3 regions of the Streptomyces sp. NPDC048825 genome follow, and region 1 is predicted to be linked to each of the others. Evidence: riboswitches for the same ligand, from Rfam matches in the RefSeq annotation. Region 1 holds a riboswitch; each other region holds the start of a gene.
What was found. Region 1 has a riboswitch for cyclic di-AMP ahead of ACGFNK_RS37425 (peptidoglycan DD-metalloendopeptidase family protein). Riboswitches for the same ligand answer to the same signal wherever they lie in the genome.

Region 1 (3,265 bases):
CGAGGAGCAGCAGCGCGCGCTCGCCCGGCGGGCCGCGGCGATGGGCGTGGAGCTCTTCGTGGTCGACGACGGCTGGTTCGGGAAACGGACCAGCGACCGGGCCGGGCTCGGGGACTGGACGCCCAACCCCGACCGCTTCCCGGCCGGGCTCAAGCCGCTGGCGGACGACGTGCACGCCCTCGGGATGCAGTTCGGGATCTGGGTCGAGCCGGAAATGGTCAATGCGGACAGCGAGTTGTATCGGGCGCATCCCGACTGGATTCAGTATCAACCAGGACGAAAGAAGACAGAACTCCGCAATCAGCTCGTACTGAACCTCGCGCGCGAAGACGTCCAGGAGTATCTGTGGGAGCAGCTTCACGGGCTGCTCTCCAGCGCCCCGATCGACTATGTGAAGTGGGACTTCAACCGCTGCTTCACGGACGCCGGCTGGCCCGGCGAGGCGTATCCGCAGCGGCTCTGGGTCGACCATGTGCACGCCCTGTACGCCCTGTTGGACCGGCTGCGGGCCGCGCACCCCGGTGTCGCCTTCGAGTCCTGCTCCGGCGGTGGCGGCCGGATCGACCTCGGCGTCATGGCGCGTACGGACCAGGTGTGGACCTCGGACAACACCGATCCGCTCGACCGGCTCGCCATCCAGCACGGCTTCAGCCAGATCCATCCGGCGCGGGCCATGGCCGCCTGGGTCACCGACAGCCCGAACAATCAGCTCAACGGACGCGTGAGTTCGCTGCGCTTCCGCTTTGTGAGCTCCATGGCCGGAGTGCTCGGGGTCGGTGGCGACCTGACCGAGTGGAGTGACGAGGAGCTCGCCGAGGCGCGGGACTGGGTGGCGCTCTACAAGGAGATCCGGCCCCTCGTGCAGCGTGGCGACCTCTACCGGCTGCGGGCCCCGCAGGGCGGGCTGAGTGCCGTGCAGTACGTCCATGAGGGCCAGGCCGTCGTGCTTGCCTGGCTCCAGGCTCAGCACTACGGCGAGCCCGTGGCGCCCGTACGGCTGCGGGGACTCGACCCGGCTGCGACGTACGAATGCCTCGAAACGGGCGAAGTGCACAGAGGTGCGGTGTTGTTGCATCACGGACTGCGGACCGGCTTGCGCGGCGACCTCGATGCGGCAGTTTTCCGGCTGCGTCGCATCTGAGGGTTGTGTCCGTATTGGAGTGCGTTCATTCCAACTCGCTCTTCAATAGGGACTCCTGAATCAGTGATGCGTGAGCAGCGTCATATTCGTGACGTTGTGCTGTCGTCATGTTCACGTAATTCAAGCGTGTTTACAGGGGATTTCGGGAAGGCGGGAGACGGGTGATTCACGGAGGGTGACGGCGATTTCGACCAAGGATCAAGAGAATGGGGCACATAGGAAACCCAAAGCTTGTCCCTGTGCGTCTTAGTCGCTTACGTTCACCACCAATCCGGGCGGACGCCTAATCCTGCCGCCGCCCGTAATCCGCACACCGATCCGTACACGGCAGGAGCGGGGGACCCACAGGTACAACGCCTGCTCCGGTCTCCGGAACAGGCTTGGGGTAAAGCCGCGCGAAAGTGTGGCCGGGCATCTCCAGCTCGCACCCGACAGCTCACCTCGTAGGCGCCGGAGAGGAATTCGCCATGCCCGCGAAGGGTAAGCACCGCCGCCCGAAGTCCGCGCGTTTCACCCGCTCGATCGCCGTTGCCTCGACCGGTGGCGCCGCTCTCGCACTGCCTTTGCTGGGAGCAGCCGGAGCCCAGGCCGCTACTCCGCAGAGCTCGCCCGCGTCTGTTTCCAATAAGGCCGAATCCGTTTCCCAGAAGGCTGTTGAGTCCGCTCCGGTCGCCGCGCAGAAGAAGGCCGCGACCAGGACGTACGAAGTGAAGGCGGGCGATTCTCTCTCGAAGATCGCCGGCGAACAGAATTTCAGAGGTGGCTGGAAAAAGCTCTACCAGGACAACCGCCAGGTGGTCGGAAGTGACCCGGGGCTCATTCACCCGGGCCAGAAGCTGACGATCGGCAAGAAGGCCGCCGCGCCCTCCGGCGCCAACGAGGCCAAGGCTCCCAAGGCGGCCAAGGCTCCCAAGGTGGCCGAGGCCCCCCAGGCGTCCGCGAAGAAGGCGACGCCCGCCAAGGCCGCCGAGGCGCCCAGCAGTTCGAGCGGCTTCACCATGCCGGTCGAGGGCGCGACCGTCAGCACCCCGTACAGAATGTCGGGCGGCATGTGGTCCAGCGGCTACCACACCGGTGTCGACTTCGCCGCCGCGACCGGCACTTCGCTCAAGGCCGTGGGTGCGGGCACGGTCGTCTCCGCCGGCTGGGGCGGTGCTTACGGCAACCAGGTCGTCATCGAGCTCAGCGACGGCCACTATGCCCAGTACGCACACCTTTCGTCCCTTTCTGTCTCGCAGGGGCAGTCTGTGACCGCGGGTCAGCAGGTCGGCCTCTCCGGTGCGACCGGCAACGTCACCGGTCCGCATCTGCACTTCGAGATCCGCACCACGCCGGACTACGGCTCGGACGTGGACCCGCTGGCGTTCCTGCGCTCGCAAGGCGTCTCCGTCTGACGTCACCAGCGCAGTGCCGCGAGCGGAGCGCGTCTCCCTCTCGCGCCGAAGGCCGGACCCCTGATCCCCGGGTTCCGGCCTTCGGCTTGTTCCGGGGGTCGACAGGGATGGCGGCTGACGGTCAAGATCTGCGGGTAAGCGCTTTCTGTCTGCTTGTGGGATCAGCACAGGTGTCAGATCAGCACGACGTGAGATCGGCACGACCCGTCGTACGCCAGCCAAGGAGACGCTTCATGACGACCCGTAGAGCCTTCGAAGCCCTGGCCGCCGGTGCCGCCCTCGGCCCTGCGCACACTGCGAGCGCGCACGCCGCGAGCGGGTCGGCGCACCTTCGCCGAGGACGGCTCATCGCTCGTGACGGCTTCCGGCACGGACTGGGGCAGTGGGCAACGGAGTTGCAGGACGGTGGCAGTGTCACCGCGTCCCGTGGGGTCATGGAGATCGATGTGCCGGGCGGCGCCACGGTCTGGTTCAAGCGGAAGCTCGTGGGACCGTACGTCGTCGAGTACACGGCCACACCGGTCTCCGCGGGAGGTGTCAACGACCGGGTGTCGGACCTCAACAACTTCTGGAACGCCGTCGACGTCCGCTCCCCGGACGACCTCTTCGCCACCGAACGCGGCGGCGCCCTCGACGAGTACGACTACCTCAAGACGTACTACTCGGGCTACGGCGCGAACTACAACACGACCACGCGGCTGCGACGTTACGTGGGTCAGGCCGGCGTCCG
Region 2 (3,265 bases), on a different contig from region 1:
TTACTCCCCTTTGTATACGGCGCCACTGTTAATGCCGCACGCTCGCCGTGTTTACGGGGTGTTGCGAACTCCTCACACGCTCCACGCGATCACCGCGCTCGGGAAAGCGCAGCCGGTGTGCGGCCGTCGCCCGCTCGGTGTGCAGGGCCGTGATGGCCCGGGCCCGCTCGCTGTCGCCGCGCGCGACGGCGTCCACGATGCCGCCGTGCTCCGACCAGGACTCGGCGGGATGGGCCGGCGCCTCGACCGAGTACATCCAGGCGATCTTGTGCCGCAGCTGGGTGAGCATCGAGGTCAGCGCGGGGCTGCCGGACGCCTGCGCGAGCGTCTCGTGGAACCAGCCGCCCAACGAGCGCAGATCCTCGCCCTGGCCCCTCCTGGCCCGCTCCTGCCCCAGCCTGACGAGGCCTCGCAGCACCTTGAGGTGCGCCTCTGTCCGCCGCTGCGCAGCGCGCGCGGCGCCCAGCGGCTCCAGGAGCATGCGCATCTCCAGGAGGTCGCCGGCCTCCTGCTCGGTGGGTTCCGCGACGCACGCGCCCGCGTGGCGGCGGGTGACGACGAAGCCCTCCGCTTCCAGCGTGCGCAGTGCCTCCCGCACGGGGACCCGCGAGACGCCGTAGCGACGCGCGAGCAGTTCCTCGGTGAGCCGGCTGCCGCGTTCGTAGACACCCGCGACGATGTCGTCACGGATCGCCGTGCATACCGAGTGCGCGGGAATACGCATGACCGGACCTCCGCCTTAATCCCCGCGAAACGCGGTCGATTGACGCTCGTCCGGTGACTCTATTGCAGAGAACCGGAAATTCCGATGGCGGGCCGGAATCCATGGAGTTTTTTTGGACACATAGTCGCGCAGAACAGGCAGTCGTCCCGTCGGCATGCACGAAAGCCCCGGCTCGGTGAGCCGGGGCCTTCGGGAGAGGTGCGCGGTGAAGCTTCCGAGCCGTCAGACGTTCACGCCGTGCGACCGGAGGTAGGCGAGGGGGTCCATGTCCGAGCCGTACTCCTGGGACGTACGCGCCTCGAAGTGGAGGTGTGCTCCGGTGACGTTGCCGGTCGCCCCGGAGAGGCCTATCTGCTGGCCCGGGGTGACGCTCTGACCGACGGAGACGGAGAGGGACGACATGTGGGCGTACTGCGTGTACGTGCCGTCGTTCATCTTGATGACGACCTGGTTGCCGTACGAGCCCTCGAAGCCGGCCTCTACGACGGTACCGGCGCCCACGGCGCGGACGGTGGTGCCGCTGGCGGCGTGGAAGTCGATGCCGGTGTGGCTGCCGGAGGACCAGACGGAGCCGCCGGCCTTGTAGCCGGTGGAGACGTACGAGTCGCTGATCGGCGAGACGAAGGAGTTGAGCAGGCGCTTGCGCTCGGCCTCGCGGGCGGCGCGCTCCTTGGCCTCGCGCTCCGCCTTGGCCTTCGCCTCGGCCCGGGCCTTCTGCTCGGCGGCCAGCTTCTTGGCGGCCTCCTCGGCCGCTTCGCGGGCGGCGGCCTCCTCGGCGGCCTGCCGCTGGGCGTGGGCCTGGGCGTCGATCTGGTCGGCGACCGAGTCGCCCATGGTGACGGCCTGGGTCAGCCCTGTCTGCTTGACCGAGGACGGGCCGGCGAACGCCGGGGCGGCCAGGGTGCCGATGACACCGGTGGTGGCGAGCGTCGCGACGCCCACGGTCCTCGAGGACGTGCGCTTCGTACGGCTCGGGCGACGGTGCTTCCCGGTGGCGCGGGTGAACGCCATGAAGTGGCTGGTCCTTTCCTTCCTTCTCGCCTACCGGGTTAGCTGACGGGTTCGGAGCAGGAAGGTCTCCTACGGGCTCCCTCCAGGAGGGCGCCCGATTCACCCCAGGGACTGCGGTGGGTCCCCGGCTCCCCTGGCTCGCGCCGTACGGGGACTCGGCGATGACTGTCCGGTGCCGCGGATGCGGCGCACTGCCTGACGAACAGCCGGACTGACGCTAAGCGGGCCATCTCTCAAACAACAAACGGATGACGGTTTTTGTAGCGCACGCCACAGCGCAGACACACAACCTCCATATCAACTCCCAACCAATCCAATCAATTTGGACAAAGAAGGACCCTGGAGGCTCATAAGCCTCCAGGGTCCCCGGGGATGTGCGGCGGCTCTACTCGGCCGGGACCACGCTCACTTCACCGATTCCGAGGGCCTTGACGGGCTCCTCGATCTGGGCGGCGTCCCCGACGAGGACGGTCACCAGACGGTCCACCGGGAAGGCGCTCACGGCGGCCGCGGTGGCCTCCACGGTGCCCGTCGCGGCGAGTTGGCGGTACAGCGTCGCCTGGAAGTCGTCCGGCAGGTGCTGCTCGACCTGGTCGGCGAGCGTGCCGGCGACGGCGGCCGCGGTCTCGTACTTGAGCGGCGCCACGCCCACCAGGTTCTGTACGGCGATGTCGCGCTCGGCGTCCGTCAGGCCCTCGGCCGCGAGCGTACGCAGCACCTTCCAGAGGTCGTCGAGCGCCGGGCCGGTGTTCGGCGTGTCCACCGAGCCACTGATGGCGAGCATCGCGGCGCCCGTGCCGTCCGGAGCGGAGCGCAGCACCTGTCCGAACGCCCGCACACCGTAGGTGTAGCCCTTTTCCTCGCGCAGGACGCGGTCAAGACGCGAGGTGAGGGTGCCGCCGAGGCAGTACGTGCCGAGCACCTGGGCGGGCCACACACGGTCGTGCCGGTCGGCGCCGACGCGGCCGATGAGCAGCTGTGTCTGGACGGCTCCGGGACGGTCGACGATGACCACGCGGCCCGTGTCGTCGGCGGTCACCGGAGGCACGGGACGCGCCTCGGCCGGCGAGCCGGTCCAGGCGCCGAGCGTCTCACCGAGCAGCGCGTCGAGGCCGACACCGGTGAGGTCGCCGACGACGACCGCGGTGGTGGTGGCGGGGCGTACATGCTTCTCGTAGAAGGCGCGCACAGCCGCCGAGTCGATGCTCGCGACCGTCTCCTCGGTGCCCTGGCGCGGGCGCGACATGCGCGAGGTCGCCGGGAAGAGCTCCTTGGAGAGCTCCTTGGCGGCGCGGCGGGCCGGGTTGGCGGTCTCGTGCGGAATCTCGTCGAGCCGGTTGCGGACGAGGCGTTCGACCTCGCTGTCCTCGAAGGCGGGCGCCCTGAGGGCGTCGGCGAGCAGGCCGAGCGCCTTCTGGAGCCGCGACACGGGGACTTCGAGGCTCAGGCGTACGCCCGGGTGGTCGGCGTGCGCGTCCAGCGTGGCGCCGCAGCGCTCCAGCTCGGCGGCGAACTCCTCGGCGGAGTGCT
Region 3 (3,265 bases), on a different contig from region 1:
TCGCTGTACATCAACTCTCCCGGCGGCCAGTTCAGCGCGATGACCGCGATCTACGACACGATGCGGTTCGTCAGCTGCGAGGTGGAGACCGTCTGCCTGGGGCAGGCGGGGGCCGCCGCCGCGGTACTGCTCGCGGCCGGTGCGCCGGGGAAGCGGTCCGCACTGCCGGACGCACGCGTACTGATCCACCAGCCGGCGCTGCCCGAGCCGGTGCAGGGCCAGACCTCCGATCTGGCCATCCAGGCCGAGGAGTTGATGCGCACGCGCAGGATGCTCGAGGAGATGCTCGCCCGGCATACCGGCCAGAGTCAGGAGCGCATCAGCGCGGACATCGAGCGGGACAAGATCCTGGAGGCACCGCAGGCACTGGAGTACGGGCTGGTCGACCGCATCATTCCGAGCCGCAAGAACTCGCTCACCGCCCCCGGCGCGAGGTGAACGGCGGATGCTCCCACCCGAGTTGCCCCCGCTGCCGGCGCTGACCCGGGCGGAGGGTGAACTGGTCGACCGTTACCTGGAGGTGCTCGATCTCCTGGGCCGGATCAATCCGGCGAACCGCGGCGACACCTATGGCGGACTGCGCGCGGCACAGGCACTGGTCACCAAGGCCACCGCGCTGCGCGATGCGCTGAACCTGATGCACCAACGCGGCGAACACGAGTTGCACGCACCGACCCTGACGCGGGCTCTGCGGGTCCTCGACGGTGAGCGCCGGGCGGCCCGCGTCACCTTGCCGCCGGAGACCTCCGACATCTGACGCCCACCGAGCGGCCCGGGGGCTCCGCAGGCGACTGAGGGGGCGTCCGGGCAAGATGTGAAACGGACCAAATGACGTACCCCTGAAAGGAGTAGACGGAGGTACGTTCAAAGGCCCCCGCAACTTGCGCAGCGCGCGTACTCAAACACCGGAATCAGACATTCCGGTGCTGGTACGAGGGTCCTCGACCCCCTCGACGCTCGTTCGACAACAGGCCTGTCCACCCGAACGGGTGAGTGGTGAGTAAGCCCACAAACCGCCGATTCCGCTCGGACTTTCCGACATTCGTGCGTCAAGATCCCTTCCGACGACAAGCCCCCGCCACAGCGGCGGGGCGGTCCGGGCGGACGCCGAGTCCTGCCGCCGCCCGGATGACGGGTCGACAGAAGTGGATCGGCAGGAGTGGAGGACCCAAGCACGACGGGCCGCCGGAGACTTCCGAGTGGTCCTTGGGGTGAAGCCGCACACCGCGGCCGGGCAACTTCGCCAGCCCGAATCCGACAGGTCATCCTTCACAGGCGGCTGACGAAGGGTTGCGCATGTCTGCGCTCAATCGTGTCCCGTCGCTGTTGACCAGGGCCGGTACCGCCTCGGCTCTCACCGTCGCCGTTGTCGGCGGCAGCGTTGTTGCCCCCGGTCTCACATCCGACGCCGAAGCAGTAACCCCAGCGAAGAAGGCACTTCAGGTAGCGGCCTCCAAAAAGGGGTCCCCGTACAAGTGGGGAGCCACGGGGCCCAGGCGCTTCGACTGCTCCGGGCTCACGCTCTACTCGTTCAAGAAGGCGGGGAAGAAGCTGCCCCGTACGGCCGCGCAGCAGTACAACAAAACGCGCCACATCTCGGCTTCGAGCCGCAAGCAGGGAGATCTGGTGTTCTTCCACTCGGGCCGGAACGTGTACCACGTCGGCATCTACGCCGGGAAGGGACGGATCTGGCACTCCCCGAAGACCGGGGACGTGGTGAAGCTGCAGAAGATCTGGACGAAGAGCGTCTGGTACGGCCGGGTCAGGTGACGCGCGTGGGGTGGCGGCGGTCATCGCCGCCACCCCACGGGGCGTGATTCGGGCGGCTGACGGGATACTCATGGATCCATGGCCCAGCAACCGCCCAGCGACCGAGAGCCCGACGAGCGACGTCCGGGCGACGAGCGTCCGTACGCCCAACGGATGGAGCGGCGCGAGACACCGCTCGAGCGCGCCGACCGCAACTTCATCGAACTGCTCCAGGAGTTGAGGGTCACCCAGACGGGCGTACAGATCCTCTTCGCATTCCTGCTGAGCCTCGCGTTCACCCCGCGCTTCCCGGACCTCGACTCGGTGCAGCGCGCCACGTACATCACGACGCTGCTGCTCGCGGTGCTGTCCTCCGTGCTCCTCACGGCACCGGCCGCCCTGCACCGCCGGCTGTTCCAGCAGGGCGCCAAGCCGCAGATCGTGGCGGTCTCCTCGCACCTCGCCCAGATCGGGATGGGTGTGCTGGCGTTCGCGCTCACCGGCTCGGTCCTGCTCGTCGTCGATGTGACGGCGGGCCGTCTCGAAGGGATTCTGGCCGGCGCGGCCACCATGGTGATCTGCTTCGGCCTGTGGGGGCTCGTGCCGCTCTTGATGAAACGGGCCGGCAGCAGGAGCCCGGACGATTCCTGAGCCCTGCCGGCCGGGCTCTCCGGCTCAGGCGAGCACCGTTTCGAGAACGAGTCCCAGTCCCAGCACCGTAAGAGCGGTTCCGGTGACGGCCTCGATGACCCGGGCTGTACGCGGCCTGCGCAGCCACCGGCCGAGCCGGTCCACGAGCAGCGCGACCGCCGGGAACCAGATCAGCGCGAGCGCGACCACGATCAGCGCGAGGACCAGCGTCCGAGGCATCGCGGGACTTCCGACTGGTACGAACTGCGGCAGCAGGCTGAGGAAGGTGATCGTCGCCTTTGGGTTGAGGGCGTTGGTGACGAAGCCCTGCCGCAGGGCTCCGGCCCCGGACACGACCGGCGCCTCCTCGGCCCCCGTCGTACGCCTGCCGCGCACCGACTGCAGCGTCCGTACGCCGAGATAGAGGACGTAGGCACCACCCAGTAGTTGGAGCGCGCGGAACAGCGGAGGCACGGTCGTCAGCACCGCGGCCACCCCGACGACGGCGAGGGCCGTGTGGACGAGCAGCGCCGCCGCGATCCCGAGCGCGCACGCGATACCGGCCCGGCGGGAGACCAAAGCGTTGCGGACCACGACGGTGAAGTCGGCACCGGGCATGGCGACCAGGCCTGCGGCGACCCCGGTGAAGGCGATGAGCTGTCCATCCATGAGCACCAGCGTGCCCGCTCCAAGCCTTCAGCAGGTATGTGCATTATCCTGGGCCAGCCTTAAGTAATTCTTTAGTCCGCACTTGGGCCGGGAGCCTCGCATGTACGACCCCACGCGGCTCGCGGCGCTGGTGGCGGTCGCCGAGGTCGGCTCGATCACCCGCGCCGCCGAGCGCCTCGGCTACACCACGCCGGCGCTCTCCCAGCAACTGGCCAAG

Region 2: it holds a riboswitch for cyclic di-AMP, as region 1 does, so the genes downstream of both, ACGFNK_RS37910 (M23 family metallopeptidase) here and ACGFNK_RS37425 (peptidoglycan DD-metalloendopeptidase family protein) in region 1, are expected to answer to the same signal.
Region 3: it holds a riboswitch for cyclic di-AMP, as region 1 does, so the genes downstream of both, ACGFNK_RS24765 (C40 family peptidase) here and ACGFNK_RS37425 (peptidoglycan DD-metalloendopeptidase family protein) in region 1, are expected to answer to the same signal.

What each region holds. Positions count from the first base shown of each region.
Region 1 is NZ_JBICUR010000020.1:186,445-189,709, reverse strand. Features, by position in the region: gene ACGFNK_RS37430 (alpha-galactosidase) at 1-1,141, shown strand, start outside; cyclic di-AMP (ydaO/yuaA leader) riboswitch at 1,443-1,604, shown strand; gene ACGFNK_RS37425 (peptidoglycan DD-metalloendopeptidase family protein) at 1,609-2,535, shown strand; gene ACGFNK_RS37420 (DUF6250 domain-containing protein) at 2,769-3,265, shown strand, end outside.
Region 2 is NZ_JBICUR010000021.1:115,164-118,428, reverse strand. Features, by position in the region: gene ACGFNK_RS37915 (GntR family transcriptional regulator) at 29-724, opposite strand; gene ACGFNK_RS37910 (M23 family metallopeptidase) at 947-1,735, opposite strand; cyclic di-AMP (ydaO/yuaA leader) riboswitch at 1,749-1,906, opposite strand; gene ACGFNK_RS37905 (M16 family metallopeptidase) at 2,121-3,265, opposite strand, start outside.
Region 3 is NZ_JBICUR010000010.1:268,575-271,839, forward strand. Features, by position in the region: gene ACGFNK_RS24755 (ATP-dependent Clp protease proteolytic subunit) at 1-438, shown strand, start outside; gene ACGFNK_RS24760 (hypothetical protein) at 446-757, shown strand; cyclic di-AMP (ydaO/yuaA leader) riboswitch at 1,106-1,293, shown strand; gene ACGFNK_RS24765 (C40 family peptidase) at 1,297-1,770, shown strand; gene ACGFNK_RS24770 (DUF6328 family protein) at 1,924-2,400, shown strand; gene ACGFNK_RS24775 (LysE family translocator) at 2,425-3,048, opposite strand; gene ACGFNK_RS24780 (LysR family transcriptional regulator) at 3,149-3,265, shown strand, end outside.